3 regions of the Luteibacter sp. ME-Dv--P-043b genome follow, and region 2 is predicted to be linked to each of the others. Evidence: predicted binding sites of a transcription regulator. Region 2 holds the regulator's gene; each other region holds the start of a gene.
What was found. Region 2 encodes FliA, which starts transcription of late flagellar genes. Its sites were predicted from a motif close to TAAAGTTTNNCNNNCNNNGGCCGATAA; they were not measured.
Positions count from the first base shown of each region.

Region 1: QRN34_RS03160 (chemotaxis protein CheW) is a predicted target of FliA. The motif match lies at 7,563-7,589, and genes of this name have one in related genera.
Region 3: QRN34_RS04660 (methyl-accepting chemotaxis protein) is a predicted target of FliA. The motif match lies at 5,903-5,929, and genes of this name have one in related genera.

Region 1 is NZ_JARVRT010000005.1:33,167-43,576, reverse strand. Features, by position in the region: gene QRN34_RS03195 (collagen-like triple helix repeat-containing protein) at 1-324, opposite strand, end outside; gene QRN34_RS03190 (STAS domain-containing protein) at 918-1,223, opposite strand; gene QRN34_RS03185 (methyl-accepting chemotaxis protein) at 1,235-2,416, opposite strand; gene QRN34_RS03180 (chemotaxis response regulator protein-glutamate methylesterase) at 2,433-3,560, opposite strand; gene cheD (chemoreceptor glutamine deamidase CheD) at 3,651-4,310, opposite strand; gene QRN34_RS03170 (protein-glutamate O-methyltransferase) at 4,307-5,182, opposite strand; gene QRN34_RS03165 (methyl-accepting chemotaxis protein) at 5,185-6,912, opposite strand; gene QRN34_RS03160 (chemotaxis protein CheW) at 6,997-7,512, opposite strand; gene QRN34_RS03155 (chemotaxis protein CheA) at 7,916-9,892, opposite strand; gene QRN34_RS03150 (response regulator) at 9,943-10,305, opposite strand; gene QRN34_RS03145 (STAS domain-containing protein) at 10,316-10,410, opposite strand, start outside.
Region 2 is NZ_JARVRT010000035.1:4,308-14,717, forward strand. Features, by position in the region: gene QRN34_RS16505 (ParA family protein) at 1-601, opposite strand, end outside; gene motD (flagellar motor protein MotD) at 601-1,551, opposite strand; gene QRN34_RS16515 (flagellar motor protein) at 1,548-2,288, opposite strand; gene QRN34_RS16520 (chemotaxis protein CheA) at 2,288-4,363, opposite strand; gene QRN34_RS16525 (protein phosphatase CheZ) at 4,371-5,012, opposite strand; gene cheY (chemotaxis response regulator CheY) at 5,023-5,424, opposite strand; gene QRN34_RS16535 (RNA polymerase sigma factor FliA) at 5,481-6,212, opposite strand; gene QRN34_RS16540 (P-loop NTPase) at 6,209-7,084, opposite strand; gene flhF (flagellar biosynthesis protein FlhF) at 7,154-8,536, opposite strand; gene flhA (flagellar biosynthesis protein FlhA) at 8,564-10,410, opposite strand, start outside.
Region 3 is NZ_JARVRT010000007.1:141,382-151,791, forward strand. Features, by position in the region: gene QRN34_RS04640 (hypothetical protein) at 1-175, shown strand, start outside; gene QRN34_RS04645 (hypothetical protein) at 218-1,015, opposite strand; gene QRN34_RS04650 (methyl-accepting chemotaxis protein) at 1,092-2,759, opposite strand; gene QRN34_RS04655 (alginate lyase family protein) at 2,895-3,917, opposite strand; gene QRN34_RS04660 (methyl-accepting chemotaxis protein) at 4,087-5,787, opposite strand; gene QRN34_RS04665 (MFS transporter) at 6,154-7,356, shown strand; gene QRN34_RS04670 (carboxylesterase family protein) at 7,359-8,960, opposite strand; gene QRN34_RS04675 (cytochrome P450) at 8,995-10,050, opposite strand; gene QRN34_RS04680 (tryptorubin family RiPP precursor) at 10,165-10,293, opposite strand.

The DNA.
Region 1 (10,410 bases), on a different contig from region 2:
GGGGCCACCGGCCGTGCTGTCGCCGCCGGTGCTACCGGTGCCGCCCGTTCCCGTTCCACCGGTGCTTCCCGTACCCGACGGTCCGCCCGCCGTGTCCGAGCCGCCACTCCCCGTACCGCCGCTTCCGGAGCCGCCGCTTCCCGAGCCATCGCTACCGCTGCCGCTAGGACCGCCGGCCGTACCGGGGCTCACGCTGGTGCCCGTCTTGCTGCCGGAGCGGGTGGAGCCATGACCACTGCAGGCCGTGATCGACACGGCGCCTGCGAGCAGGCAACTGACGAGGACGGTACGTGTGAGAACCTTGCTGAATTTCTGCTCGCTCATGATTCACCCCTCCGAACGCATGGCATTTTGGACACTGCTCCCGACATGTGGGAGCGGAACATCGACTGTGACCCACGTCACACCCGGTGATTCATGAAACGCCGCGCGCCTGTGCCGTATTACGCAAATTTGGCCAATAAACGCGCATATTCCAAGCCGATTCGGCCATTTGTGTAGCTGCGTCAAGCCGCCGACGCGCTGGATCGAGCAAAACGACGAATTCGCGCAAGCTAATCAAAACGCCAAAAAATCCACGTCATTTCCCTGACGTCGTTGTAGGAGCGCACGCACGTGCGCGAACCCTAAACGTGGCTATGGCGAAAGAGGCCATGCATCACATACGTGTTGGCGTTTCCGAGCGAAAAACGAAGCCGGCTTTGACAGGCGCAAGGCTTCGCTTGCCCAATGAATGGCAAGGGTTCGCCGACATCGTCGGCTCCTACAACCGCACGCGATGGCGTAGCCGAGCCGGGCAGTGCGATGGCAAAGCCGAGCCACCCAACGCGATGGCGCAGCCGAGCCCGCCCTACCCCCCACCAGCCCAAAAAAAACGCCCCGATACCGGGGCGTGTTTCAAAACCTGAAAAAACCGCTCAATGCACGGTGAACAACTTATCGAACCCCGCAATACGCAACGTATTCCGCAAATCCGCCCCGGCATTCACGATACGGATCTCCGCACGATCGCCGCCGGCGTGCTCGCGCAGCAGCATCAGCATGCCCAGCGCGGAGCTGTCCATGCTGGTTACCTGCTCCAGGTCGAGCACATAACTGCGCGCCGCCAGCACGTCGCCCAGGCAGGCATCGTGGAAGGCACGGTGGATCGAGAAATCGAAGCGATCGCCCAGGTGGAGGGTGAGGCAGCCGTGCTCGGCATCGTTGTGAACGTTGATGGACATGGGTGTCTTCCTCAGAACAGGTCGATGTCGCCGGCAGCCATCGACTGCTGGAGGGCGGGGCCGCGGGCACGCAGGCGGGCACGTTCACGCTGCTCGGCAAGGCGGGCACGCACTCGCTGGGCGCGGCCACCGAGCTCGGACGGGTCGGACGGCGCGCAGGCGAGTTCTTCGATGTCGCGCGTGCAGTCGGCGGTGATCTCCTGCAGCTCGACCAGGCGCGAGCGCGTCTGGTGCAGCAGCTGGCTGAGGATGTCCTCGAACTGCAGCGAACGGATGGTGGTGGACACGTCGTTGCCGAGACCGCGGTTGATCGTGGCCGCCTCGTCCGCCGCGGCGCTGGTGCGCTGGTTGGACTCGGTGATCGTCGACATCATCTGGTCGATGTCGCCCTTGGCCGACAGCGCCACGTTCATGTCCTGCGAGGCCATGTGGCCGACCAGTTCGCGCAGCTGTTCCATGGCGGTGCGCGAGCGCTCCACGTGGGTGCCGATCTTCTCGTTGAACTGGTTGCTGTGCTGGGCGAGGTTGCGGATTTCCCCCGCGACCACCGCGAAGCCGCGGCCGGATTCACCCGCACGCGCCGCTTCGATGGCGGCGTTGAGCGCCAGCAGGTTGGTTTCTTCGGCGATCGTGTTGACGTTCTTCAGCAGCGCGAACACGGCGTCCATTTCCTTCGCCATGCCGTCGATGCGGTAGACGATGCGCAGGCTTTCGCGCGACAGCTGGACGATCAGGCCAACGAAATGCTCGAGCAGGCCGGCGGTGCGGGAGGCGAAATCCTGCACCGAGATGCCCTGGCCACCGCTTTCGATGATCTCCGTCAGCAGCTTCTGCTGCTTGCCGGTCTTGTGGGAGAGGCCGTTGAAGCCGCCGCCCAGTTCGGCCACGGCGTCGCGGACCAGGTCGAGCGCCTGGTGCAGTTCGCGGCTGGCGTGGCCCAGTTCGTCGACGATGGCGCTGCGCACGTCTTCCATCGCCTCGCGTACGGATGCCTCGTCGCTGGTGGCATGCGAGTTGAGCACCACCTCGACCTCCGGCAGCGGGGCCGGCACCAGGCTGATGGCGATCCAGGTAGCCGTCAGCAGGGCCACGACGACCGGGGCGACCCAGGCAGCGTGGAACACCAGGACTATGACCAGGGCGATGGCACTGGCGATAAAGCCGATGCTGCGTTCGTTCTTCGGGATGACCATGATGATGTCTCGTTCTTCAGGTGCCGACGCGGGCGACGGCGGAAACGGGGGTTTGGGCAAGCGCGAGCAAGCGCGCGGCGATGGCGTCCAGCGGCAGCATTTCGCTGGCGGCACCGGCTTTCCAGGCGGCGCCCGGCATGCCCCAGACGACCGATGACGCTTCGTCCTGGACCAGCGTGGGCGCGCCGATTTCCTTCAGTTCGCCCAGACCGCGGGCGCCGTCGTCTCCCATGCCGGTCAGCAGTACGGCCACGGTGGCCGCGCCGACGCTGGCGGCCATGGAGCGGAACAACACGTCGACCGACGGCTTGTGCCGGTTGACCGGCGGGCCGTCGTGCAGGCGACACACATGCTTGGCGCCGTCCCACATCACCAGCAGATGCTGCCCACCCGGCGCGATGTAGGCATGGCCGGCCTGGATGGGCTGGCCGTCGCGGGCCTCGCACACGCGCATGGCGGAGCAGGTATCCATGCGTGCGGCGAACGGACCGCTGAACGCCGCAGGGATGTGCTGGGTGATGACGATCGGCGGGGCGGTCGGCGGCATGGCCTCGAGCACTACGCGGATGGCCTCGGTGCCGCCGGTGGAGGCGCCGATGGCGATGATGCGGGTACCGCCGCGGCTGCCCGCCGTCTGTGCGCGCGGCAGCACTGCGTCGGCGGACAGACGGGGCGGCACGTCCATGCGCGGCACGTCGTACCGCGGCGTGTCCAGGCGGGTGACCTCGGAACGCTCGCGCGGCTTGGCGCCCGCGGCGAGGCGAACCTTGGCGCAGATCTCCGGCGCGTGTTCCATGAAGGTATTGGCGAGGTCGGCCGACGGCTTGGTGAAGAAGTCGATGGCACCCAGCTCGAGTGCGCGCAGTGTGACTTCCGCGCCCTTCTCGGTCAGCGTGGAGACCATCACCACCGGCATCGGCCGCAGGCGCATGAGGTTCTCGAGGAACGTCAGGCCGTCCATGCGCGGCATCTCGACGTCGAGCGTGAGCACGTCGGGGTTGAGCTGCTTGATCTTCTCGCGGGCGATCAGGGGGTCGGCGGCGGTGCCGACCACTTCGATGCCCGGATCGGACTCGAGCATGGTCGACAGCACCTTACGTACCAGGGCCGAGTCGTCGACGATAAGAACGCGAACTTTCTGCATGGATGCTTGCAACTCGGGTGGCGTGACGTCCCGGTCGGTGGAACCGAACGGCGCTGAATGTCTGGGTGGAACGGCCTGACGATATCGTCGTCAGAAAAGTTCCACCTCTCCCTTTATCGGATCGTCGGCCAATCGCTTGAGGTATCGTTTCTCGCGATCGGCAAGATTGTTGTCGTGGGCGGCGCGCAACTGGCGCACGCGCACCTTGCCGCTGAACGGAAAGAACTGCACCTGGCGCGGGAAGATGTCGCCGACGTCCGACGCGCAGAGCCGCAGCTTCTCGGTGGCGATGTAGCGCTGCACGAAGGCGATGTTGCGCTGGCCGATGTCGGTCATGGTGGCGAGCACGCGGCCGCCGCCGAAGATCTTGACCTCGAAGTCGTCACGGCGACCGCCGGCCTTGAGGATGGCGTTGATCAGCTGTTCCATGGCGTCGTTGCCGTAACGCGCGGCACGACCGACCGTGGAGCTCCAGCTGTCGCGCTCGCCGGCCGGCTCGGGCAACATGAAGTGGTTCATGCCGCCGATACGCAGGCGTGTATCCCGCACGCAGGCCGACACGCACGAACCGAGTACGGTGGAGATCATCTCCTCCTGCCGGCTGACGTAGTACTCGCCGGGCAGGATCTTGACCGTAACCACTTCCTGCGCGGGATCCCAGAATCGCCGGATGTGTTCGAACCCCGGCAGCACCGCCTTGGGATCGAAATTGGCGAACGTCCTGGGCTGCGCAACGAAGGTGTCGCTCATGTGCGTTTCCGGTAGACCGTTCGACCGATCAGGTCGAAGTCCTCGGACAGTCCGTACATGGATTCCGAGTGACCGAGGAAGAGGTAGCCGCGGCTGTCCAGCATGCCGGCGTAGCGGGAGAACAGGCGCTGCTTGGTCGGCTTGTCGAAATAGATGACGACGTTGCGGCAGAAGATGGCGTCGAACTTGCCCTGCATGGGCCAGTCGTGGAGCAGGTTCAGCGGCTGGATGGTAACCAGCTCGCGTAACCGCGGGTGCACCTGGGCAAAGCCGTCGAACGAGCCCTCGCCACGCAGGAACCAGCGCTTGCGCCTGGCATCGCTCACGCCCGACAGGCGCTCGACCGGATAGACGCCCTTGCGACCGAATTCCAGCGCCTGGGGCGACAGATCGGTGGCGAGGATCTTCGCGTCGATCTGGATACCCGTACGCTCCATGGCCTCGGCCAGTACCATCGCGATGGCATAGGGTTCTTCACCGGTCGAGCAACCGGCGGACCAGATACGCAGGCGGCCACCGTTGCGTTTTTCCTCCAGCCAGCGCGGCAGGAGTTCGTCGACCAGCATGTCGTAGTGGTGCATCTCGCGGAAGAACGAAGTGACGTTGGTGCTGATGCAGCTGGCCAGTTCGCCCAGCTCGCCATCCGGATCGCGGCGCAGGAGGTCGCAATAGGCGGCAAAGCCGTCGAGCTGCAGCGTGCGCAGCCGCCGCAGCAGGCGCCCCTGGACCAGCTGGCGCTTGTGCTCGCCCAGGGAGATGCCGCAATGCTGCAGCACGAACTCGCGCAGGAAGGTGAACTCGGCGTCGCCGAGGTTCGGACCCGACGCGCTCGTCTGCGCGACGGTGTCGCTGGAATGGACGAGCGCGTTCATGATCAGAACTCCTTCCAGGCGCCTGTGTCGGCCGACTCGGCCGGGCGGGATGCGCGGGTGGCGGGTGCGGCGACAGGCGTGCTGCGCACCGCGGCAAAGACGGTTTCCATTTCCTGCTGCGTGGCGTCCTTGCGCGGCGCCTTGGCGGCGTGCGTGGAGGAGGCGACGTTGCCGGTAACGCGGAAGAACGAGACCTGGCGGCTGAGCTCGGTGGCCTGCTCGTGCATGGCACGCGCGGCCGCCGCGGATTCCTCGACCAGCGCGGCGTTCTGCTGGGTCATTTCGTCCATCTGCAGCACGGCATGGTTGACCTGGTCGATGCCGGCGGACTGCTCGGAGCTGGCCGCCGCGATCTCGGCGACGATGTCGGTCACCTTCTTCACGCTTTCGACGATCTCGGCCAGCGCCTTGCCCGACTGGTCGACCAGTTCCGAACCGGCCCTGACCTTGCTGGCGCTGTCGTTGATCAGGCCCTTGATCTCCTTGGCCGCACCCGCCGAACGCTGGGCGAGGTTGCGAACCTCGGTGGCGACCACGGCGAAGCCGCGACCCTGCTCACCGGCGCGGGCCGCTTCCACCGCGGCATTGAGCGCCAGGAGGTTGGTCTGGAAGGCGATTTCGTCGATGAGGCTGACGATGTCGGAAATCTTCTTGCTGGAGCTGTTGATCTCGCGCATGGCCACGACCGTCTGGGCGACCACTTCACCGCCCTTCTCCGCCTGCTCGCGGGCACCGCGGGCCAGCTGGTTGGCGTGGCTGGCGTTCTCGGCGTTCTGCTTGACCGTGGAGGTCATTTCTTCCATCGAGGACGCGGTCTGTTCCAGGCTGGAGGCCTGTTCCTGCGTGCGCTGGGAGAGGTCGTCGTTACCGCGCGAAATCTGCTGCGCGGCGGTGCTGACCGAACCGGAGCCGTGGCGCACCTCGGTCACGATGTCGCTGAGGCGCTCGTCCATGGCGCGGAACGCCGACTGCAGCTGGCCCAGTTCGTCGGTACGGGTGACCTTCACGTCGTGGCCCAGCTTGCCCTCGGAAATCTTGTTGGCGATGTCGACCGCCTCGTTGAGCGTGCGGATGACCGAACGGATCACCAGCACACCGATCAGCAGGCAGATCGCCAGGCCGATGGCGAGCGAGCCGATGCTCAGCGTGCGGATCAGCGCGTACTGCGAGGACTCGGTGGCGTAGATCTCGGAGGCTTCCTCACGCTTGGCCTCGATCAGCTTGGTCAGCTGCGACTGGCGATCCATCAGCAACGGGCGCACCTGCATTTCCAGGACGTCGGAAGCGCCTTCGTCGGCCTGCTTCAGCGCATCGACCATGTCGGCCTTGGCCTGGTCGTAATCGGACGCGGTGGCTTCCCACTTGTCGTAGAGCTTCTTGACGTTGGCCGACATCGGGATCTTGAGGAACTCGGCCTGCGTCTTGTCGATGTCCGCCTGGTACTTGTCGAACTCCGCCAGCTTCTGCTTCACCTGGTCGGCGTTGCTGACCTTGGTGCCGGCCTCGCCGAGCACCACGAACGACATCAGCGAATTGGTGGCGATGTGCGAGAGCATCTCCGAAGGTGCAAGTCCTTCCTGGTAGATCTTGCGCATGCCTTCGTTCTGGAAGTGCATGGCGCCCAGGCCTACGGCCGCGCCACCGAGCAACATGATCGTGAGCAGGCCGAGCACGCCGTAGAGACGACCGCGGACGGTCAATGCGGGCTTCTTGAACTTGAACTTCTTCATTACGATTCCAATCGGCAAGGTGCGGCAAAGGCAAACCGGGCATCGCGTGCCGCAGTAGCCGGGGCCACCGCGACAGGCTCAGGCTCAGGCGACGGCTTTGACATCCGTGGAGGCCAGGGCGGCTTCCAGCATCTGGGCGTCCTGCGGCTGAAGCAGGCGATCAACATCGAGCAGGAGGACCATGCGCTCCCCGACGGAGGTCAGGCCCTTGAGGTATTCGGTATCGACCGAGGTACCCATGTCGGGCACCGGGCGAATGCTGCCGGGGGCGACTTCCACCACGTCGGAGACGGCGTCGACCACCACCCCGAACTGGCGACCGTTGACCATCACGATGACGGTGACGGTGGTGGCCGTGTAATCCTCGCGATCCAGGCTGAAGCGCAGGCGCAGGTCCAGCACAGGGACGATGGCCCCGCGCAGGTTGAGCACGCCCAGCACGTAGGGCGGTGCCTGCGGGATGCGTGTGACGGCTGTCCAGCCGCGAATCTCGCGGACGGCAAGGATGTCCACCGCGTATTCCTCGTTGCCGAGGTTGACGGTGAGATATTGCGCGGCCTCTTCGGACGCGTCGATGGCGGTATTGGCTGCTTGGTTCATGTCGTTCCCACGGCGGATCGGATCGGCGGTTCGGGACCCCTTCCCTTGGGGTATCGGCTATCCCCAGCGGAGCTTGAGGGCCAATTTCAACGTGATGTGCGCGGATGTGAGCCAGGCAGGCCCGGGCGGGCGGCAGGCGTGGGACGCGCGGGTGCAGGACGGGCGCTTATGGGACCGGCGCGTCTGGTGCGGGCGCGTCTGGTGCGGGCGCGTCCGGGTCGGGCGCATGGGCGCCTGGGCGCATGTAGGAGCGCGCGTGCGCGCGCGACATGGTTTGAGGCCGTGAGCCCGGATCTGGCGCGCCAGCTCCGGGGTTATCGCGAGAAGATGTCGCGCGCGAGCGCGCGCTCCTACATACAGACATGCACCGCGGGGTGTGTGTGCCCCGTGGTGCCGGCCTGCGTCAGGCGGCCTTGCGGCGGGCCTGGAGGCGCACCAGGCCGGCGACGTCGGCGATCAGGGCGACCGAGCCATCCGCGAGGATGGTGGCGCCGGAGATGCCGCTGACCCGGCGGTAGTTCGCCTCGAGCGACTTGACGACCGCCTGTTGCTGGCCGATCAATTCGTCGACGAACAGGCCGATGCGGCTGCCCTCGCCTTCCACCACGATGACGATGCCCTCGTCGATGGTGCGGCGCTGACCTTCGCAGTTGAATACGTCGAACAGGCGGACGATGGGGAGCCACTGGTCGCGGAAGCGGAACAGCTCGCCGCCACCAGCCACGCTGCGCAGCGCATCGGGCTTGACCTGCACGGACTCCACGATCGACACCAGCGGCACGATGTAGGTTTCCTCGCCCACCGCCGCCGTCAGGCCGTCGATGATCGCGAGCGTAAGCGGCAGCGTGATGGTGAAGGTGGTGCCCCGGCCCTGCACGCTACGGATATTGACCGTGCCGCCCAGGTCCATGACGTTGCGGCGTACCACGTCCATGCCCACGCCACGGCCCGACAGGTCGGTGGTGGCGGCGGCGGTGGAGAAGCCCGCTTCGAAGATGAGGTCGGCCACGGCGTCGTCGGACAGGTGCTCGCCAGAGCTGATGATGCCGCGCGACACGGCCTTGGCGACGATGGCGTCGCGGTTGAGACCGGCGCCGTCGTCCGCCACTTCGACCACGATGGAGCCGCCGCGATGGAAAGCTTCCATGCGCAGCGTGCCGGTGTCGCCCTTGCCCGAGGCCAGGCGCTTGTCCGGCATCTCCAGGCCGTGATCGATCGCGTTGCGCACCAGATGGACCAGCGGATCGCCGATCTTTTCCAGCACGGTCTTGTCGAGTTCGGTGGTTTCGCCGCGCATGTCCAGCACGACTTTCTTGTCCAGCTTCTGGGCGAGGTCGCGGACCAGGCGCGGGAAGCGGTTGAACACCGTGCTGATGGGGAGCATGCGGATGCTCATCACGCTTTCCTGCAGCTCGCGGGTGTGCCGACCCAGCTGGGCCAGGCCCTGGCGGAACATTTCCAGCTGCGATTCGTCCACGCCGTCGTTGAACTGGGTGAGCATGGACTGGGTGATGACCAGCTCGCCGACCAGGTTGATCAGGACGTCGATCTTCTCGATGCCGACGCGGACCGAGCTGGATTCGCTGTTGACCGCGGGTTCGCGGACGGCGCGTGGCGCGGCGGCCGCAACCGGCGCGATGGCCTCGACGACAGGCGCGGCCACCGGTGCCGACAGGCGCGGCGTGGCCGTGAGGTCGCAGTCGCCGTCGACCCAGTCGAACACGCCTTCGACGGCGGCGCGCTTGGCGCCGGCGTCCAGGCTCAGCGTCCAGCCGAGGTAGGACGACTCGGCGTCCATGTCGGCCAGCGCGGGAAGCTTGCTGGTGTCACAGGTGACCGTGAGCGGGCCCATGGCCTCCAGCTCGCGGAACATGCGTGCCGGATCGTTGCCGGTCTTGAGCAGGTAATCGAACGGGCGGAACGCGATGTCCCAGCCTTCGATGGCTTCGACCGGTGCGGCGGCCTTGACCGCCACCGGCGCCACCGGGGCGCCCGAGACCATGGCCGACAACTCGGCCAGGAGCGCCTGGCTTTCCGGCGTGGCGGCCGGCTGGCCGGCCATCGACAGGGACAGCATGTCGCGCACCGTATCGCCCGAGCGCAGCAGCAATTCGACGACGGCCTTTTCCATCGGACGGCGGCCACTGCGGACCTCATCCATCAGGTTTTCGGCCACGTGCGTAAATGCCGCGACGTCGGTGAAACCGAACGTGGCCGCACCGCCCTTGATCGAATGGGCGGCACGGAACACGACGTTGATCAGTTCCGGGTCTTCGGCACCCTCGTCCAATGCGAGGAGCGCCTGCTCCATGGCGTCGAGACCGTCGAGGCTCTCTTCATGGAACGCCTTGTGGAATTGCGCCAGATCGACTTTGGACATGGGGGAACCCTGGATGACCGGAACGTGTAAGGAAGCGACTTGCGGAAAGATCAGCCGAGAACGCGGCCGACGGTGGCCAGCAGCTGCTCCGGATCGAACGGCTTGACCAGCCAGCCGGTGGCACCGGCGGCCTTGCCTTCCATCTTCTTTTCCGGATTGGACTCGGTGGTGAGCATGAGGATGGGCACGCCGCGGTAATCCGGACGGGTGCGGATCTCACGAACCATCGAGATGCCGTCCATCACCGGCATGTTCACGTCGGCGAGGATCAGGTCGAACTTGTGCACGGCGGCGGAATCGAGCGCCGCCTGGCCGTTGTCGGCCTCTTCGACGTCGTGACCGGCGCCACGCAGGGTGAAGGCGACCATGCTGCGCATGGAAGCCGAATCGTCTACCGCAAGAATCTTAGCCATCGAAGCACCTTCAGTTCACGCCGGCGTGGGCCGGCAGTTCAATCAGACTGTTGAGACCCAGCACGGCGACGCCGCGCTGGAGGGGATCGCTGACGCCTGTCCAGG
Region 2 (10,410 bases):
GCGCGAGGCAGGCACGCGAGGCGTGGGTGCGCGCGTCGTAGAGAGTGGGCACGATGGTGCGCGGCAGCGGCCGGCCGCGCGAGCGTTCGATCATCGACAGGCTGCGCAGCATGCGCTCGAGGCCGGCAAGCGCCAGGGCCTCGGTCTGCGTAGGCACCACCAGGCGATCGCTCGCCGCCAGGGCGTTGACCATCAGCACGCCCAGGGTCGGCGGGCAGTCGAGCAATACATGGTCGAAATCGGGTGCCAGTTCCGCGAGCGCCTGCGACAACACCAGGCCCTGCCCGGCACGCGTGCCCAGCTGGCGATCCAGCGTGATCATGGCGGCCGAGGCCGGCAGTACGCTCAGTCGATGCCACTGGGTGGCATGCACCAGCGTGCGCACCGGCAGGGGGATGGCGTTGCCGCTGGTGCCGAACAGGTCGTAGACGCTGCCATGCGTGCCACCTTCGACCCCGATGTAGCCGGAGAGCGAGGCGTGCGGGTCCATGTCGATCAACAAGGTGCGCTCGCCAGCCGCCGCCAGCAGGCTGCCCAGCGCCACCGTCGTGGTGGTCTTGCCCACCCCGCCCTTCTGGTTGGCGATCGCCCAGGTCTGCATCAGCGATTGGCCTCGCTCGGGGCCAGGTGCGCGGTATCGCTGTAGAAACGGGCGGGCGCGGCCTTGTCGCTCATCACCACGATCAGCACGCGCCGGTTGCGGTTGCGGCCGTCGTCGGTGTCGTTGGCCACGATGGGACGGAACTCGCCCCAGCCGATGATGCCCACGCGATGCGGATCGACACCCATGGTGGTCAACAGCCGCGCCACGGTGGCGGCGCGCGCCGCCGACAGTTCCCAGTTGGACGGGAACGTGGGCGTGGCGATGGGGGTGTTGTCGGTGTAGCCCTCGATGCGCATGGCATTGGGAAACGGCGCGAGGATGCCGGCCAGCTTGCGCAGGACTTCGTCGGCGGGCGGTTGCAGCTTCGCCACGCCCACGGGAAAAAGCATGTCCGTCTTGACCTCGATCTCGAGCCAGTCCGGCGTCTGCCGCACATTGACCAGGCTCTTGTCGATCAGGGGCTTCATGGCCCGCTTCACCTCGTCGGATATCTGACTGAGGCTGGCGTCGTTCGTCTTGCCGACGCTGGCCGTGTCGGCCGCAGCCGGCACCGCGACGGAGGACACGGAGGCGACGGAGGCTGCCGGGGCGATGTTGGCCTTCGTGCCGTCCTGGCGCTGCGCGGCAGCACCTTCGTGGCCCGGCAACGGCAGGTTTCGCGGCGGCACGGGCACGTCGATGCGCGCGATGGGCGCGGCGGCCGGCGCGCGTGACTGGTTGGGCAGCGGCACCTGCGCCGGCGTGGCCTCGCGGATCGGCTCGATCACCTTGCCGGTACCGTTGAAAGCCTCGTTGATGGACTGGGCCATCACCTTGAACTTGGTCTCGTTGACCGCCGACACGGCGTACATCACCACGAACAGGGCGAGCAGCAACGTGATCAGATCGCCGTAGGGGATAGCCCAGCGCTCGTGATTGATGTGCTCTTCGTGGTGGCGACGCTTCACGTCAGGAACCCCTGCAACTTGCTCTCGATGTGCCGCGGGTTGTCACCCTGGGCGATCGAGACCAGGCCTTCGACGAGGATCTCGCGCATCTGCGAACGGCGACGCGCCAGGCCCTTCAGTCGCGAGGCCATCGGCAGGGCCAGCAGGTTGGCCAGCCCGATGCCGTAGATGGTGGCAACGAAGGCCGCGGCGATGCCGTGCCCGAGCTTGCTGGGGTCGGCCAGGTTCTGCATGACCGACATCAGGCCCATGACGGCGCCGATGATGCCCATCGTCGGGGAATAGGCGCCGGCGTTCTCGTAGACCTTGGCTGCCTCGATGTCGTTGTGCTCGCGCGCGAGCACTTCCACTTCCAGGACCGAACGCATGGCGTCGGGCTCGGTGCCGTCCACCAGCAGCTGAAGCCCCTTACGGATGAAGGGGTCCGACTCGCGCTCGATCGAGGGTTCCAGCCCGAGCAGGCCGGTGCGCCGGGATATCTCGCTCCAACCGACGATGCGGCCGACGAGGTCCTCCGACTCGATGTCGGGCGGACGGTAGACCCAGGGCAGCATGCTCCAGGCACGCTTGAGCACGGGCCCCGGTGTCTGCACCAGCAGCGCGGCCAGCGTGCCGAGGAAGACGATGACGAAGGCCGCCGGGTTCCACAGGGCGTCGAGGCTGGAGCCCTTGAGGATGGTCCCCACGATGATGACCACGAAGGCCAGGATCGTGCCGACGACGCTGACGATATCCATCAGACCGCCATGCGCAGCGACGGCAAGACCTGCCCGCTGTCGTCGGCCAGGCCGGACAGGTCGAGTACCAGCGAAATCCGCCCGTCGCCCGTGATGGTGGCACCCGCCACGCCGGGTACGTCCTTGAGGAACGGGCCGAGCGGCTTGGCCATGACGTCCTCGCGGCCGAGCACTTCGTCGACCAGGCAACCCAGGGTCTGGTGACCGATCTGCACGACGACCACGTGGCCGCCCTTGCCGCCGGTGCCGGCCCAGTGGCCGAGGTCGGCCAGCGGCAGCGCGCGCTGGCGGTGTGCCGCGACGATGCGGCCGTCCAGTTCCTGGATCTGCCCGGGCACCAGCTCGAATACCTCGCTGACGTTGGACAGCGGCAGCGACAGCAACCGATGCCCCACGCGTACCATCAGTACACGCATGATCGCCAGCGTGAGCGGCACGGAGAGGCGCACGGTGCTGCCGTGGCCCACGCGCGAATCGATGGACAGCGTGCCGCCCAGTTCGACGATCTTGGTCTTGACCACGTCCATGCCGACGCCGCGGCCGGAGATGTCCGATACCTGGCTGGCCGTGGAGAAACCGGGCCGGAAAACGATCTCGTAGCACTCGCGCTCGTCCAGGCGTGCGGCCTGCTCGGCATCCATCAGGCCCTTCTCGACCGCCTTGCGCCGGAGCACTTCGGGATCCATGCCCTTGCCGTCGTCGGTGACGGTGATGACGATGCGGTCGCCATACTGGCCGGCCGCCAGGCGCACGGTGCCCAGGCGCGGCTTGCCTTCGGCCGCACGCGCATCGGGCATCTCCACGCCGTGGTCCACCGCATTGCGCAGCAGGTGGACCAGGGGATCGGCCAGGGCCTCGACCACGGTGCGGTCGATGTCGGTGTCCTCGCCTTCCGTGACCAGCTCGATTTCCTTGCCGAGCTGGCGGGCAAGGTCGCGAACGATGCGCGGAAAACGGGAAAACAGCTTGCCGACCGGTTGCATGCGCATGCGCAGCACGGCGTTCTGCAGGTCTTCGGCGACGCGCTCCAGCTCGCCGATGGCGCGCTCCATCGGATCGTTGCCGCCGCGCGGCGCCAGGCTGGTGAGGCGGTTGCGCACCAGCACCAGTTCGCCCGCCGCGTCGACCAGGCTGTCCAGGCGGTGGGTGTCCACACGCACGGTGGTGTCGGCGGTGGAAGAAGCGCGCTTCTCCGCGCTGGCGGCCGGGGCAGGAGCCGGGGCAGACGCGACGGGTGAAGCTGCGGCAGGCGCAGCGGCAACCGGCACCGCAACGGAGGGAACCGCAACGGCGACGGGAGCCGTCGGCGGCACGATCGCGCCCGGTGCGGCCGCACCGTGCAGGGAATCCAGCAGCGCCTCGAACTCGTCGTCGCTGATGGCGTCGTTGTTCGCCACGGGCGCCGGGGCCACGGCAACGACCGGGGCGGGCGGCGGCGGAGCGGACGCACCCTCGGCGCCGGGCGCACCGGTGCCGTAGAGCGAGTCGAGCAGGGCTTCGAATTCGTCGTCGTTGATCGTGCCCGACGGTGCCGCCGGCGTGCGATCGGTGCGGGCGGCGTCGAGCATCGCCTCGAACTCGTCCTCGATCGGGTCGTACGGCTTCTGCGGGCCGGGGGCTGCCGCGGTCGCCGTCGACGTGGCGGCCGCCGAGATCGGCACGGCAAGCGCCACCGGCGGCGCAGACACGGCGCGACCGGGGATCAGCAGGCGATCGAGCAGCGAACGCGGTGCGGGCTCGATCGGCACGCCGCCGTCGGCGGCACGCATCATGTCGTTGAGCAGGTCGAGCGATTCGAGCAGCGCGTCCATATAGGCGGCGTGCAGCACGATCACCCCGTTGCGGGCCTCGTTGAGCAGATCCTCGCCACGATGGCACAGCTCGACCATGGCGTTGAGGCCAAGGAAGCCCGCCCCGCCTTTCACCGTGTGGAAGGCACGGAACACCGCGTTAAGCAGCTCCACGTCGTGCGGAGAGGCTTCGAGATCCACGAGCTGTTCGCCCAGGCTCTCGAGCAATTCGCGCGCTTCGATCAGGAAGACATTGAGCAGCTCGTTGTCCAGCTCCACGCTCATAGGGTACTCAGAAACCGAATTCGCTGAGGAGCCGGTCCACTTCGTCCTGGCTGACCTTCTCGGCGGCCGGCGCATTACCGCCCGCGAGCGAACCGGTGAGTCGGACCAGCTCGACGAGCGAGGATTCGACCTTGGCCATGAAGGCCTCGACCTGGGCCACACGCTGACCGGAAAGATCCTGCCAGGACTGCGCCTCGACCATCTCGCCCAGCCCGATATCGCAGCTTTGCGCGAAGTCGCCGACACGCACGGCCAGTGCCGTGGCGTGGGTGCCGAACGCCGGATCGGCGTGATCCAGCACCAGAATCTCATCGGCCTGCTTGGCCAGCGCCTGAGCCTGCGGACGCAGCTTCTCGCTGAAGTCCAGCGTGCGATGGGCCGCCGTGGAGCTCATTTCCAGCACATCACGCAGATGCTTGCGCGCATCGCTCATGTTGCCCGGCACGCCATCGGTGGAGATGTCGGAGGCCAGGCGACGCGCGGATTCGTGCAGGTCGCGTGCGAGGTGGCCCAGCGCCAGGAACAGGTGCTGCTCGCGGCTGCGGATCAGGTCGTCGAGCGCTTTCTCGAACGCCGCCGAGTCGTCGGCATCGAGCAGTTCACGCAACTGGGGGGCCACGTCCTGGCCGGGGGAAAGCATCGTGTTCATCGTCATTCCCTCAGCCCGCTGCCGCGGCAAGTCGTTCGAATATCTTGTCGAGCTTTTCCTTCAGCGTCACCGCCGTGAAGGGCTTGACCACGTAACCGTTCACGCCGCTCTGCGCGGCGGCGATGATCTGGTCGCGGTTGTTTTCCGCGGTGACCATCAACACGGGCATGGACTTCAACGCCGCATCCGCGCGAATGGCGCGAAGCAGGTCGATGCCCGTCATGTTGGGCATGTTCCAGTCGGTAACGACCAGGTCGATGGGCTGCGCGCGCAGCAGCGCGAGCGCCGCGTTGCCGTCTTCGGCCTCCTGGATGAGCGTGTTGGTGAAACCCAACTCGACCAGGAGGTTCCTGACGATGCGCCGCATGGTGGAAAAATCGTCCACCACGAGGATCTTCATGTTCTTGTCCAAAACTGCTCTCCGCCTCGTACGCTTTTTTCTTTACCGGCGACGGCACCGCGATGCCGTCACTGCTTGTCTTTCCAACCCGACATGCGTGCGCGGAGGCGAATCAGGGCCTGGCCATGGATCTGGCACACCCGCGACTCGCTCACACCCAGCACCGCACCGATTTCCTTCAGGTTGAGCTCTTCATCGTAGTACAGGGACATGACCAGCTTCTCGCGTTCCGGCAACCCGTCGATCGAATGGGCCAACGCGTCGCGCAGGCCGTTCTTCTCGAAGTTGCCTTCCGGACCGGCGGCGTCCGGGTCCGCCACGTCGATCGCCGCGCCTTCGTCGCCTTCCGGCGCCGTCAGGCTGAGCAACCGCGCGCTCGCCGCGTCGGCCAGGATCTGGTTGTACTCCATGGCGTCGATGCCCAGCCGCTTCATCACTTCCGCGTCTTCGGCGTCGCCACCCGTCTCGTTCTCGATCTGTCTCGTTACCTCCGCCACCTCGCGCAGCTTCCGATGGACGGAGCGCGGGGTCCAGTCCGTCTTGCGCAGTTCGTCCAGCATGGCGCCACGAATGCGGATTCCCGCATAGGTCTCGAAGCTGGCCGCGCGAGTCGGCGAGTAATTCCTCGCCGCCTCCAGCAGCCCGATCATCCCGGCCTGCATCAGGTCGTTCGCATCCACGCTCGGCGGCAGGCGACCCATCAGGTGATAGGCGATCCGGCGCACCAGCGGGGCATGCGTCCTGACCAGCTGGTCGGCCGAAACCTTTGTTACTTCAAGGTATTCGCTTGCAACACTCACAGTGGCAGCCCTCCCCCCATGTGGTTCCGTTCGGCGAAAAAGCCGATGCGGCCCTGCACCCGGGGTTCGGGTTCACCCCATGTATCGACCGACCGGGCAAGATTCTTGAATCCCACGGCCGAACGGCTGCTCGGCCAGGCGTCGACCACGGCCGACTGGCGGCGGATGGCCTGTCGCAGGTACTCGTCGTGCGGCACCATGCCCATGAAGTCCAGGGACACGTCCAGGAAGCGATTGGTCACGCGGGCCAGCTTCTCGAACAGCTGGCGGCCTTCCTGGGCGTGGCGGACCATGTTGGCCACGATGCGGAAGCGGTTGACGTCGAATTCGCGGCTCATCACCTTGATCAGCGCGTAGGCGTCGGTCAGCGAGGCCGGCTCGTCGCAGACCACCACCACCACCTCGTCCGACGCGGCGGCGAACATCGAGACGCTGTCGGAGATGCCGGCCGCGGTGTCGACGATCAGGTATTCGGGGGCCACGGGGTATTCGTCGAACGCGCGGATCACCGCGGCGTGCTCGATGTTCGGCAGCTGCGCCATGCGGCGCGCGCCCGAGGTGGCGGGGATCACCTTCAAGCCGTGGTTGGCATGGAGGATCAGGTCCTCGATGCGGCACTCGCCCTCGAGCATGTGACCCAGGTGGCGCGTGGGCTGCAGGCCGAGGAGCACGTCGATGTTGGCCATGGCCAGGTCCGCGTCCAGCAGGACCACGTCGCGCCCGCCCATGGACAGCGCCATGCCCAGGTTGACCGCCACCGTGGTCTTGCCCACGCCGCCCTTGCCGCCCGCGATCGCGATGCTGCGGGTCGGGCGACGGTCGGCAAGCCAGTTGAGTCCGGCGGCCTGGGTGGAATCGACGTGTGTGCTCATGAAGGAATTCACTGCCGTGAAAGGGTGTGCGGATGCGGATGCCGTAGTCACGTTACTTCAGTTCCGGGGTCAGGCGAGGGCGGGCGTGGCGGCGAAGCCGAAACGGTCGGCGAGGATCGCGTCGTCCGGTACGTCGTTGCGCTGCCTGACCAGTTGGGCCGCAAGGCAGACGAGCTTGCGCGCGTCCGCCGAGGCGATGTCTTCCGGCACGCGCTGGCCGTCGGTGGTGTAGTCCAGCGGCATGCCGTGCCGGATGACGGCCGAGAGGGCGCCACCGATCAGCGGCGCCTCGTCGAGCTTGGTCAGGATCGCGGCCTGCGGGGACAGCGGCGCGTAGGCGCGCACGGCGTTGTCGATCGCCTGCGCCTGGGCGTTCGCCGCGAGCACCAGGCACACGCGTACTTCGGTCATCGCGCGCAGCGTTTCGAACTGCTGCTGCAGCTTGGGGTCATTGCCGGCCAGGCCGGCGGTGTCGATCAGCACCGTGTGCTTGCCGCGCAACTGCAGCAGCACGTTGCGCAGGCTCTGCGCGTCGTGGGCGTTGTAGACACGCACGCCCAGCAGGCGGCCGTAATGTTCAAGCTGCGCGCCGGCACCGATGCGGTACTGGTCGGCGCTGATCAGGGCGACGTTGGATGCGCCGTGACGCAGCACCGCACGGGCGGCCAGCTTGGCGATGGTGGTGGTCTTGCCCACGCCGGTGGTGCCGACCAGTGCGGTGACCGCGCTGCCGGCCGTGTCGGCGTTGCGCCCGCTGGTGCGGATGTTGCGCGAGAGGATGCCCAGCGGCAGGTAACGGGCCTGCTCCGGGGTCATGCCCGGCGGCAGTTCGGCACACAGCGCGCGGGCCACGTCGCCGTCGATACCAAGACGGGTCATCTCGCGCAGCACGCGGGCACGCAGCGGCTGCTCGCGGTCCATCTGGTTCCAGGCCAGCGTCGACAGCTGCACTTCCAGCATCTCGCGCAGGTTGTTGATCTCGGCGCGCACGCCGTTGACGGCGGCGTCGTTGTTCGCGGCGTGCGGACCGGTCGTGGCGGCGCGCACCACGTCGGCGACGCTGGCGGCCAGCGCGGCGCTGGACTGGCGCTGCGGCGCATTCGGATGCAGGCCCTGCGGCGCCATCGTGGAGGCCGGTGCCGGACCGCCGCGCACGACGCGCTCGACGGCGGCGGCGGTCGCGGCCTTGGCCTGATCGATGCGGGCGGCGAAGTCGTGTTCGCGACGCGCCCGCACCGGGGTTTCCTCGCGTGCCGTCTCGCGCGCCGCCGGCGTTTCGCCACCGAAGCCCGCTTCACGCACCAGCGCTTCGTCGTAGTCCAGCGCGGCGATGATCTCGATGCCGTCGTCGAGGCGACGCGTCGACAGGATCACGGCGTCCGGACCCTGCTCGTCGCGCACCTGGCGCATGGCCTGGCGCATGTCGGGAGCTACGAAGCGTTTGATTTTCATGCGTTCGATCCTGTGTCCGTCCAAGTCTTACCTGCCGAGGGCCGTCACCAGCTTGACGCGCCGGTTGTCCGGGACCTCGTTGTAGGCAAGTACATGCAGGTTTTGGGCCACATGACGGGTAAAGCGCGAAAGCCATGGACGCAAGGCCGGGGAAACGAGCAATACCGCCGGTTCGCCCGCCGCTTCCTGCCGACGCGCGGCATCGGCCACGCTCTGCTGCAGGCGATCGGCCAGGCCCGGCTCCACGGCGGCGCCGGTGGGGCCGCCACCCTGCAGGGACTGCAGCAGGATCTGCTCCAGTTCCGGCGCCAAAGTAATGACGGGAACCTCGGAACCCAGGCCGGCGATTTCCTGCACGATCTGACGGCCCAGGGTGACGCGCACGGCCGCGGCAAGCACGCCGGGGTCCTGGCTCTGGCCGGCATGCTCGGCCAGCGATTCCACGATGCCGCGGAAGTTGCGGATGGGCACGCGCTCGGCCAGCAGGTTCTGCAGCACCTTGACCACCGCGCCCAGCGACAGGCGCTTGGGCACCAGGTCTTCCACCAGCTTGGGCGTCTGCTGGGCCAGGCGGTCGAGCAACTGCTGCACGTCCTGGTGGCCGATCAGTTCGTGGGCGTGGTTCTGCAGGATGTGCGAGAGGTGCGTGGCGATCACCGTGGCCGGATCGACCACGGTGTAGCCCAGCGTCTGCGCATGTTCGCGCATGCCCGGTTCGATCCATACCGCGTCCAGGCCGAATGCCGGGTCGCGGGTGGCGATGCCGTTGATGGTGCCGTGCACGCGGCCCGGATCGATCGCCAGCATGCGCTCGGTATGGATCTCGGCCTCGCCCATCGGCACGCCCATCAGCGAGATGCGGTAGCCGTGTGGGGCCAGGTCGAGGTTGTCGCGGATGTGCACCGAGGGCACCAGGAACCCGAGTTCCTGCGACAGCTTGCGGCGCACCGACTTGATCCGCGCCATCAGCTCGCCGCCCTGGGCCTTGTCCACCAGCGGAATGAGCCGGTAACCCACTTCCAGGCCGATGGTGTCCACCTGGGCCACGTCTTCCCAGGACAGCTCCAGGCGCTCGGCCGGCGGCGTCGATTCCAGCGCCAGGTCGGTACCCGGAGCGCCCGCGGCGCCGGCCGTGCCGGCAGCACCGGCCAGGTCCTTGCGCTGCTGCAGCTTCCAGGCGCCAAACCCCGCGCCGGCGGCCAGCAGCAGGAAGGGAATGTTCGGCATGCCGGGGATCAGGCCCATGGTGCCCAGCACCGCGGCCGCCACGCCCAGCGCCTTGGGCTGGCCGAACAGCTGGCCCATCACGTGCTTGCCCATTTCCTGGGACTTGGACACGCGGGTGACGATCACCGCCGTGGCGATCGACAGCATCAGGCCCGGCACCTGGGCGACCAGGCCGTCACCGATGGTCAGCAGCGTGTAGGTGCGCGCCGCCTCGGCGGCCGACAGGCCGTGCTGGAACATGCCGATGAAGAAACCGCCCAGCATGTTGATGGCCAGGATCAGCATGCCCGCCGTCGCGTCGCCACGCACGAACTTGGACGCGCCGTCCATGGAGCCATAGAAATCCGCTTCCTCGCGCACTTCCTGGCGGCGCTCGCGGGCCTGTTCCTGCGTCAGCAGGCCGGCGTTGAGGTCGGCGTCGATCGCCATCTGCTTGCCGGGCATGGCGTCGAGGGTGAAGCGCGCGGTGACTTCGGACACGCGCGTGGCGCCCTTGGTCACCACCACGAAGTTGATGATGGTGAGGATGGCGAAGACGACGAAACCGACGGCGAAGTTCCCGCCGATGACGAATTCGGCGAAGGCCTCGATCACCTTGCCCGCCGCACCGGGGCCATTATGGCCGTGCAGCAGCACCACGCGGGTGG
Region 3 (10,410 bases), on a different contig from region 2:
CAAGCTGCTCCAGTTTCAGGCGGTCGCCAGCGGGGACGAGACACTACAGAACGCCACGGGCCTGGTCGTCAGGTTGCTCGGCCCGCCGGGTTCCGCGCCGGGCTGGGGTTGCGGCGCCGCGATGCTGGCCGTGAGCACCCGCCTGGGCGACCGACTGGCAGAGCACGTGGCCTGATGCTATCCGGTGCCATCGCGCATCGCGGTCCCGGATGCGCCGTTATTCCCGGTGTTTGTCGAGCCATTCGACAATACGTGACACCACGTCCTGCTCGATACCGTAGTAACCATGCGGCGTCAGCGAACCGCACGCCTTGCCGGATTTAGCCGTCCCACCTGCCACATCCAGCACGCGAACGTCGGGGCTGGCGGACATGGCCGCAGCAATCTTCGGAGCAGCATCGGGGGGCGCCACGTCGCAACGATCGTCACGGTTGGCGACCACCAGCGCGGGAACCCGCACATCCTGCGGATCGGCGCTGAACACCGTTTCGCCACTGCCGCCCATCACGGACACGGACTCGGTCAGCACGACACCTGACACGCTGCCGCGCTTCGCATGGGCCGCCCCGTTCATGGCGGCGATCGAACCCTGGCTGGTGCCCAGGAGAAACACCGGCCCACCCAGGTTCTTCTGCGCGAAGGCGACAAGGTCGGCGACCAGACCAGCGTATCGGGGCGAACTGCGCATGCCGCGCAGGTTGGCACGATCCACGGTATCCGGAATGACCACCGAATAGCCACGGCTCGTCCACAGCGCGCGCGTGCGGACGACGAAGTTGTGGTCGTGACGCAGGTCGCCATCGCCCTCCAGACCCACGTCACCCGCGCCACCGGGGAACATGACGATCGTTCCCTTGGGGTGCTCGGCCTTAGAGGTCAACACGCGCTGTGTCTGACCGGTGGACAGCCGCAGGTTCGCCACCATGTCATCGGCCCGCACGGGGCCGGACAAGGCGGCGATGGCGAGGCACGCCGCGGCTAGCAGCGATGCCGTGGAAGTCTTGAAGTCGGTCATGTCTCGGTCCACCCGTGTACGGGCCATCCCCCATTCTGCGCCCGTGAGACTTTCCCGTGGCTTGCTGCCCCAGGGCTCAGAACTCGCGCCACATGGCATCCGCCGGCAGGGCGGCCACGGTTGCGCTCGCGCGTTGCGGCGACGGTGCGATGGCGACGGCAACGGGGATCCGCTTGCCCTCGCCTTCCGCCTGGCTGGCCCGCGTCGTCTCGTTGGCAAAGCGGAAGACGGCCACCTGTTTCATCAACGCGTCGGCCAGTTCACTGGCCTGCTGGCTGGCCGCACTCGCCTCTTCGACCAGGGCCGCGTTTTGTTGCGTGACCGAGTCGAGATCGGTGACGGCCTGGTTGACCTGGTCGATACCGGCTGCCTGCTCCGCGTTGGCGGCAGCAATTTCACCGATGAAGGTAGCGACCTTGACGGCACCCGACTCCATCTCGGCCAGTGCCTGCGCCGTGCGCGTCACCAGGGCGACGCCTTCACTGACCCGGTCGCTGCTCGTGGCGATCAGCGACTTGATGTCCTTGGCCGCCACGGCGCTTTGCTGGGCAAGGCGACGCACTTCGGCCGCCACGACCGAGAAGCCCCGGCCGTGGTCGCCGGCGCGTGCTGCCTCGACGGCGGCATTGAGCGCGAGCAGGTTGGTCTGGAACGCGATCTCGTCGATGACGGCGACGATCCCTTCGATCTTTCCGCTCGCGACGCTCGCACGATCCATCGCACTGCTCGTCTCGCCGGCCAGCACGCGCGTGGACACCGCTTTCTCCGTCAGCACCTGGGCAAGGTTGCGCGCCGCCGAAGCGCTGGTGGCGTTCTGCCGCACCGAGGCCGTCATCTCCTCCATGGACGCAGCCGTTTCCTCGAGCGACGACGCCTGCTCCTGGGTCCGCGACGAAAGCTCGTCGTTACCGGCGGCAATGTCCCTGGCGGCGTGACTGACCTGCTGGGCGTTGTCCCTGACCGTCCGGACGATGCCGGCCAGGGTCGTGTCCATGGTAGCCAGCGACCGCAGCGTGTCGCTGACCTCGTCCCTGCCCTGCACGTCCAGCTCGTGGCCCAGCTCACCCTCGCTGATGCGGCTGGCCAGCTCACGGGCTCGGACCAGGGGACCCATGACGGACCGCGCAAGCAACACGCCGGCAACGATCAGGACGATGAGCGAGGCGATGACCACGACGGTCACCGCCGTCATGACCGCGTGTTCCCTGCGAGCGGCCGTCGCATACGCTTCGGCCGCAGCGTCGATGTTGATCTTGACGATGGCATCGATCGCCTTGGACTCCTCTCCGAACGCCGGCCCCATCGTTCCCAGCATGAAGTCGACGGCGGCCGTGTGTTGTCCGGCGGCCATGAGCGGTTCGAGCTTGTCCTTGAGGACACGGGCCCGGGATCGTGCCGCGATGAATGCCCTGGCAGCGACGTCCTCGGCGGGCGAGCTCACCATGGCCGGGTAGTAGTGTGACCAGGCCGCATCCATCTTTCGCACCGCTTCCGCGTTGGCCGCCTGTTCTTCCGTCACCGCCTCGACCGTGCCTTTGAGCAGCGCACGGTTCAGCCCGGTGCGCGTTTCATTGAACAGGTTCCGGACGGTTGCCACATCGACAATGGGCAGAAGCGAGGTCTGGTAGATCGCGTTGAGCTGGAGGTCGGTCTCGCGCAGTGCATAGAGACCGCCGGCACCCAGCCCGAAAGCGACGAGGACGGCAACGCTGACGAGCAGGACGATACGCTGGCGAATGGTCATGAAGAGGGTCGGCTCCTAAAGGTTTCCCCCTTAACGGCGACGCCGCATACCGCTGAAGACAATTCGTTTAAATTGGCAATATCGATTTATTTGAAGTTCAATCTAACGTAAGCCCGGTGAAAGGTATCGTTCATCCTACCGTCGGCAGGGAAGCGCATAGGCCCACAACCATCGCGGCGGCTCTGGCGCAAGTTTTTGCGCCACATCCGCGTAGCGTGTGTCCAGCAAGCTGGCCGACCAGTACAGCGCACGAGCGTTGCCTGTATCCCACGACCCGGAGAAACCCGGAAGCCCCGCCTTGGCGCGCGCGGCATCGAACTTCACCGACGAATGCACGAACTCTTCGTGGCTGCGCTTCCCTTCCGCATACGGCAGCAGCCAGTCGAGTCCGGCCGCGAGCGTCTGTCCGTCATGGCCGGGCAAGCGCAACCAATCCTCACCGCGCGAGCGCGCGGCCACCGCTGCCAGGGTCAAGGGCTCCAGGTCATAGGTGACGTAATGCAGCGCATCGCGCTCGGCGAAATCGATGACTTCCCCACCCGGCTTCATGTTGATCGACAGCTGCCGGACGAAGGCCGCACGCGCACGCGCGAAAAGCGCATCGTCGTTCACCGCCACAGCCGCCAGCACAGCCAGCTTCACGCGATGGCTCTGCCAGTTGTTGCTCCAGATACCATGCGGATCGCCCACGTGCGTATCCATCTGGTCCAGGTAGCCGCTGCCGAGGCGACGAATGAAATCGCGGGTTTGGCGGGCGACATCGGCGGGAAGATCGGGTGCGGTCAATCGGTACGCGGCGATGAGATGACCCAGGCCGGTCTCGTCGATCGGATCGAACGATGGCCGGTACACGCGTGTCCATGCGTCGAGATACGTCGCCAGTCGATCCAGCGAGGCACGATCCCGCGTGTTACGCCACGCCAGGGCAAGATCGAGCATGTAGCCGAAGTCGCGCACGGCGGCGGCGGAGGCGTCGTGGATGCCGGTGTGCGGCAGCGTGCCCTCGGTATGGATCACCGGCATGGCCTGCGGCCTGTCCGCCGGCGCGGCGGCAACCGCGTGCGCCAGGGATGCCGCGGAAGGCGGTGGCGCGGCAAGGCACAGGGCGGGGCTGGACGTGGCAGCGGTAGCGGTAGCGAGCAACAAGGCAGCGATCATGGCCGGAAACCTTACATGTCATTGATACGGGACACGGAAGCTGCAAGGAGTACCGGCCGGCCCCTTTCATCCCCCTTACGTCAGCACCATGCGCGGCACGCAAAAAGCCGCAGGCGCGTCGAGTAGACGCGCCTGCGGCTTCATGCAAGAACGGAAGGGATCCGTTGCCTCAGAACTCGCGCCACTGCCCGGCAGCAAGCGCGGGCTGGGCGACCGCCACCAGCGCGGCTTCCCGGACGGTGCTTGCCACGGGTGCCTTGACCGGCCGGGCCGTCGTCACCGCCGCGGGGGCGGAGCTCTGGACCGTAGCGGCATCCGCCAGCTTGAAGAAGGACACCTGGCGCGTCAGTTCCTGCGCCAGTTCCAGCGCCTGGCGGCTGGCGGCACTGGCTTCCTCGACCAGGGCGGCGTTCTGCTGGGTCACGTCGTCGAGGGACGCCACGGCGACATTGACCTGCTCCACGCCGGCGGACTGCTCCTGCGAGGCGGAGGAGATCTCGTTGACGATGTCGGCGACTTTGGTCGCGCTGCTGCCGATCTCGACCAGCGCCTTGCCGGTACGGTTCACCAGGTCCGAGCCCGTGCTCACGCGCTCCACCGTCGTGCCGATCAACACCTTGATGTCCTTGGCGGCCGACGCGCTGCGCTGGGCAAGGTTGCGCACTTCCGCGGCCACGACCGCGAAGCCGCGGCCCTGTTCGCCCGCACGCGCCGCTTCCACGGCCGCGTTCAGGGCCAGGAGGTTGGTCTGGAAGGCGATTTCGTCGATCAGCACCGCGATCTCGCCGATGTTCCGGCTGGCCTCGGTGATCTGCTTCATCGCTTCCACGGCTTCCTCGGCCACCGCGCCGCCACTCTTGGCTTCGTTGCGCAGGCCCTGGGAAATCTGCCGGGCGAGCGCGGCGCCCTCCGCGTTCTGCTTCACCGTGGAGGACATCTCCTCCATCGACGCGGCCGTTTCCTCGAGCGAGGACGCCTGCTCCTGGGTGCGGTTGGACAGGTCGTCGTTGCCGGCCGAGATGTCACGCGCCGCGTGTTCGACCTGCAGGGCATTTTCGCGCACGGAGCCGACGATGCGCGCGAGGTTTTCGTCCATGGTGTGCAGCGCGTTGAGCATGCGGCCCAGGTCGTCGCTGCGGCTGACCGCGAAGGATTCGCCCAGGTGCCCTTCCGCGATGCGCGTCGTGACGGAAGAGGCGCTTTCCAGCGGTGTCAGGATGCTGCGCACCAGCACGGTGGCGACACCGATGATGGCCAGGATGGCGAGCAGGCCGCCGCCCAGCAGGATGACGTTGGTGCGCGCACGCGTCGCCGTGGCTTCCGCCGAACGCTGGTCAAGGAGGGCCGTCTCGGCACCTACGAACTTGCCCAGCAGGTCGCGCATCTCGTCCATGTGCGCCTTGCCCTTGCCCTGACGCTCATAGGCGAGCGCTTCCGGGCTGGACCCGCCCGACGCGGCCTGCTGCTTCTGCAGCGCGATCACCGGGTCGATGGCGCCAGCGATCCACGCGCGATAGCCCGTGTCGAGGTCGGTAAGACGGCGCTGCTGCTCCGCATTGTCGACGGTGAGGCTGCGGAGCTGGCCGAACGCGTCCGCGTAGGCCGCCTGGCCGTTTCGCAGCGGCTCCAGCGACGCATCCTTGCCGGTGACGAGGTAACCCCGTTCGCCGGTCTCGATGTTGACCAGGGCGTTGAGCAGGGAGCCCTCCACGCGCAGCACCTGGTTCGTGTGCAGGTCCATGCGCGTGCTCTGGGCCATGGCCTGGAGCGCGCCGTAGACGATACCGACGAGCACGATCACCACGAGGGCGATCGATGCGAAGCCGCCGAAGATCAGCTTGTTTCGTGATGCGAGTTTGAAGAGTTGCATGGTGCCCCCTGGGCAGACTGAGCGCAGGCCACGGATCTGGCCGAAATGCCGACAAACGCGGATAGCGTGAGCGAATCCTGGCCCGTTCCCTGGGACGCCACCGGCCGTATGAACGTTATCGGCAGAATTCACCGCACCTTGACGATAAATACGCATAACCGGCAAATTCGCCATTTCCGGTTGCCGAAGAAGTCCGTTCGGCCGCGCGCTTTGCGCCCGGATCGCACCGACTTGCCACGGGTGGGTTGCCATTGCCTGATGTCGTGGTCGGGCCGTCCAGGGGCCAGCACCTGGGCGCACCGGCTGCCCTGGCCGTGGTCGGGCCGTCTTCTTGTCGACGATTTGGCCACCTGGGTACCATGCGGGATGCCCGCCTCCACCGACCTCGCCCCGACGACACGCGCATCGGGCACACCGGCCGACACACGCCCGCGCAGCCTCGTGGCGGCCTGTCTCGCGCACGCGCTGCACGACGGCTACACCGATGGCCTCTACGCGTTTCTCCCCGTCTGGCAGGCCCAGTTCGGCCTGTCGTACGCCGCCCTGGCTCTCCTCCGTTCGCTTTACTACGCCATCATGGGTGGCCTGCAGATGCCGGCCGACCGCCTTCTGCGGACGGCCTCCCCACGCACGGCGCTGGTGCTGGCCACGGTACTTGCCGCCATCGGGATGGCGGTGATGGCGTCGCCGACGGGCTTCGCCGGGCTTTGTCTCGGGCTGGTCATCGCCGGCATCGGCTCCAGCATCCAGCACCCACGGGCGTCCACGCTGATCACCGACGCCTATGGCGCGGGATCGCGCAAGCCGCTGGGGATCTACAATTTCTCCGGCGACCTGGGCAAGGCCATCCTGCCGGCCATCGTCGCGCTGCTGATTCCCCTGCTGGCGTGGCGCCCCGTGCTCGTCCTCATGGCGATCCTCGGCGCGGGCGTCTCGATGGCGTTGTTCGCGTTGGCTCCTTCCACGCGAGCGGGCGGGGACAGCACATCCGCCGCGCGGCACGGCGAACGTCGCAACGGCTTCGGCGTGCTGATGGCGATCGGCGTCCTGGATACCGCGACCCGCATGGGCTACCTGCTCTTCCTGCCGTTCCTCGTCCACGGGAAAGGCGGCGATTCCCCGATGGTCGGCCTGTGTCTCGCGCTGGTTTTCATCGGTGGTGCGCTCGGCAAGGCCACGTGCGGCTGGCTGGGCGACCGCGTGGGCGTGGTCGGCACGGTCGTGCTGACGGAAGCGGCGACTGCGGCTTTCATCGTGGCGACGCTGGTCACGCCCCTGTGGGCCACCCTCGTGCTGCTGCCGTTGCTCGGCATCGTACTGAACGGCACCTCTTCCGTGCTCTATGGCACGGTGCCGGAGCTATCCGACGGCGATACCGGTCGGGCCTTCGCCCTCTTCTACACCGGCGTCATCGGCTCGGGCGGTATCGCGCCCATCCTTTACGGCCTCATCGCCGACCACAGCAGCCGCGTCGTCGGCATGATCGCCGCGGCAGGCACCGCCCTGGCCATCCTGCCGCTGGTACGGCGGTTGCGCCCCCACCTCGTGACGCCGATCGGCCGCGCCTGACGCTACAGGCCGATCGTGTCCCAGAACGCGCAACCCACCCGCGGCACGCCCTCGTCCACCGGGGTTCGCGACGGCCCGTAGAGCACATTGGCCGGCGCGCCCTCCGGCGTGCCATCCAGGCGGCCGGTGCGCGCGAAGGTGGCCCAGTCCTTCTGCATGCGGTCGGACAGTGCCTGCTGCGCCGGGCTGAAGCGGGCGGGGTCCGCCAGTGCCCAGCGGGTCTGGAACAGGTACACGATCTCGGACGCGTGGTACGCGCCCAGGTCGGCCTTGCGCGACAGCGCGAACGGCGCCTGCGGGTCCGTGAACGCGTAACGCCAGGTCGGCGTGGCGCGGGCCAGCATGGTCGACAGCGACAGCGTCGGGCAGGCGAAGACGCCATCGGTCACGGCCGCCGCATACGCGTCACGCAACGAGGGATACCGCGCGGCCGGGTAGGCCCTGGCCACCGCGTCGGCGTGAGCGCCGAACGTGCTGGCCATGCGTGCGTCGTAATCGCGGCGGTCATTGAGCTGGCCCAGCTTGCCGAGCAGGAAACCGAAGAGCCGCCCCTCGTCGGCGTTGTTGCCGATGAGCACCGGCACGTGGGCGAAGTGGCCCCGGGCGAACGCCTCGCGCGGTGCTTCCGGAAGCACGCTGTCGCCGGCTATGAAGTTCCATGCATGCGGTCCCAGCACGCCGCGCGAGGGTGCCAGCGCCGCGTTCACGCCGCGCGGCGACAGGCGCCGCAGGCAGGCCACCGCATCCGCTCCCGTGCAGCCGAGCTCAGCCGCGTAGCGCAGGCCGCCCGCGTCGGCGTCGGCCACCGGCACGGTCGACTCGTTCAGCGTGCAGGGGCCGCTCTGTACGATCGCGCGCTGGAACAGGCCCCGTGCGCCCGGTGCCACCAGCTGCGCGCAGACGCTCCACGCCCCGGCGGATTCGCCGAACAGAGTGACGTTGCCGGGATCGCCGCCGAACCGGGTAATGTTGTCGCGCACCCAGCGCAAGGCGGCCTGCTGGTCGAGCAACCCCAGGTTGGCCGCACCGCCGGCCTCGGCATGCAGCGCCGGATGGGCCAGGAAGCCCAGGGCCGCCAGCCGGTAGTTCACTGCCACGGTGACGACGTCCTGCCGGCGTGCCAGCACGCTGGGGTCGTATTGGCGGTTGGCACCGAGCACGAGCGCACCGCCATAGATCCACACCATCACCGGCTTGCGATCGCCGGGCTTCGCGGTCGACGGCGTATAGATATTGAGGTTGAGGCAATCCTCGTCGCCGATCACCAGCCAGTGGCTCGCCTTGCCGGTCTGTGCGCCGGGGCTGAGGTTCTGCACGCACTGATGGCCAAGCGTCGCGGCATCGCGCGGCGTTTGCCAAGGCACCGCCGGCAACGGCTCACGCCAACGCAGGGCGCCGACGGGCGCACGCGCATAGGGGATGCCGAGATAAGCCTGCCCCTCCGCCGAGGTCACGCCAATCACGGGCCCGCTCGCCGTCATCACCGTCGCTGCGGCATGCCGGTCCGCACGGGTGATATGCGTTGCCGCACCCGGTGGCGCACGGCAGCCGGCAACGGCGAACATCACCAACAGCGGAAGAAGCCATGAACCGGAGCGTGGCATCGCGGTACGTTCCTGGAAAACGAAGGGCGCGAAGCTATACGCGACGACCCGGCGACGCGATGTGAACGATCTTCACCCCATCCACGCCGAGCAAGCCGGCGAGCGGCACCTTCGCCGTGGTCTGCCGCGGGCTCACGCCCAGCCCGTTGCTGCGCAGCATGTCGAGCAACCGCTCCGCCAGCGGCATCACCATGTGCCGTCCCCAGCAGCGCTCCGAGGCATGCCCGAACGGCAGGTAGCCCGGATGGTTATCGGGGTCGAGGTCGTTCCACCGCTCGGGACGGAAGACGTCCGGATCGTCCCAGAGGGCGGGATCGCGATGGCTCACCAGCGGCAACACCAGCACGTCGTCCTTCTCGCCGATGCGGGCATCCAGTGCTGCGTACTCCGGTGAAGCGTTGCGCAGGATGTTCCACGATGGCGGGAGCAATCGCATGGACTCGTGGATGATATTCACGTTCGAATCGCCATCGTCGAAGGGCGCGCCGAGCCACATCGCATTGGCGACCAGCGTTGAGATGGTGAAGCAGACGGGCGCGACGGTGCGCCGGTAAAGTCCCATGGCATAGCGCCGGTCGTCATACGTAGACGCTTGCGCGGTCAGCGAAGCGATCGCGGAGGCCTCGGGGCCCAGCTTGAGTGACGACAGCGCGCCCGTGACGATGACCGCCCACGTCAGCTTCGGCGTGAGCTCTAGCACGCGGTCCATGAGGAAGCGCAAGCGAAGCGGATCGTGACCCAGCAGCATGTCCCGCAGGTAGACATGACCGACGCCCGGCCACTCGCCGGTGAAGTCCACGCCGGTCGGTACGGGCTCCTTTAGGGCCAGGCGGACGTCGCGACCCACGGCCTGCATCAGCTTGGCCGCGTCGGTACGGGGGATGGAGCGGCCGTGCAACGGCTTGAAGGTGGGTCGCTCGAACTCGGTGGCATAGCGCGCGGCGAGCACGCGGTCCATGATCTCGGGGCCGGCGACGCCGACGGTGGTCGCGTCCAGCCGGAACACATCGCTGCCGCCATGCTCCCGCAACAAGGCTTGCAGCCTCGGTGCGAAGACGGTCGTCCTGGCATGCTTGCCGATAGCGGGCATACGTCTCCCTACATGTCGCAAGTAGGGACCGCACCGATTGTCGTTAGAAACCCCGGCGCCTGATACGGTCCCGATCGTCGGCTGCGTTCCGCTAGCGGAACGTGGGTGGGACGGTCAGTACCAGATGTACCAGGCGTACGACTTCAGGCTTTTGTTCGGCGTGAGGATGTTCTTGAGCGCGAAGAGAGCTTTCATGGGTATCACCTCCGGTCGTTCGGGACCCGTGTGGGCCATCGAAGGCATGCGGGATCGACCGACCCCGCAACACCGTCCCGTTTCCATACTAGCCGGGCCATCCGCAGTGTGCGGCCGGCCCGGCGTGTGGACGTCCGAAATGTGACCCGGTTTGCAGAAGCGTCA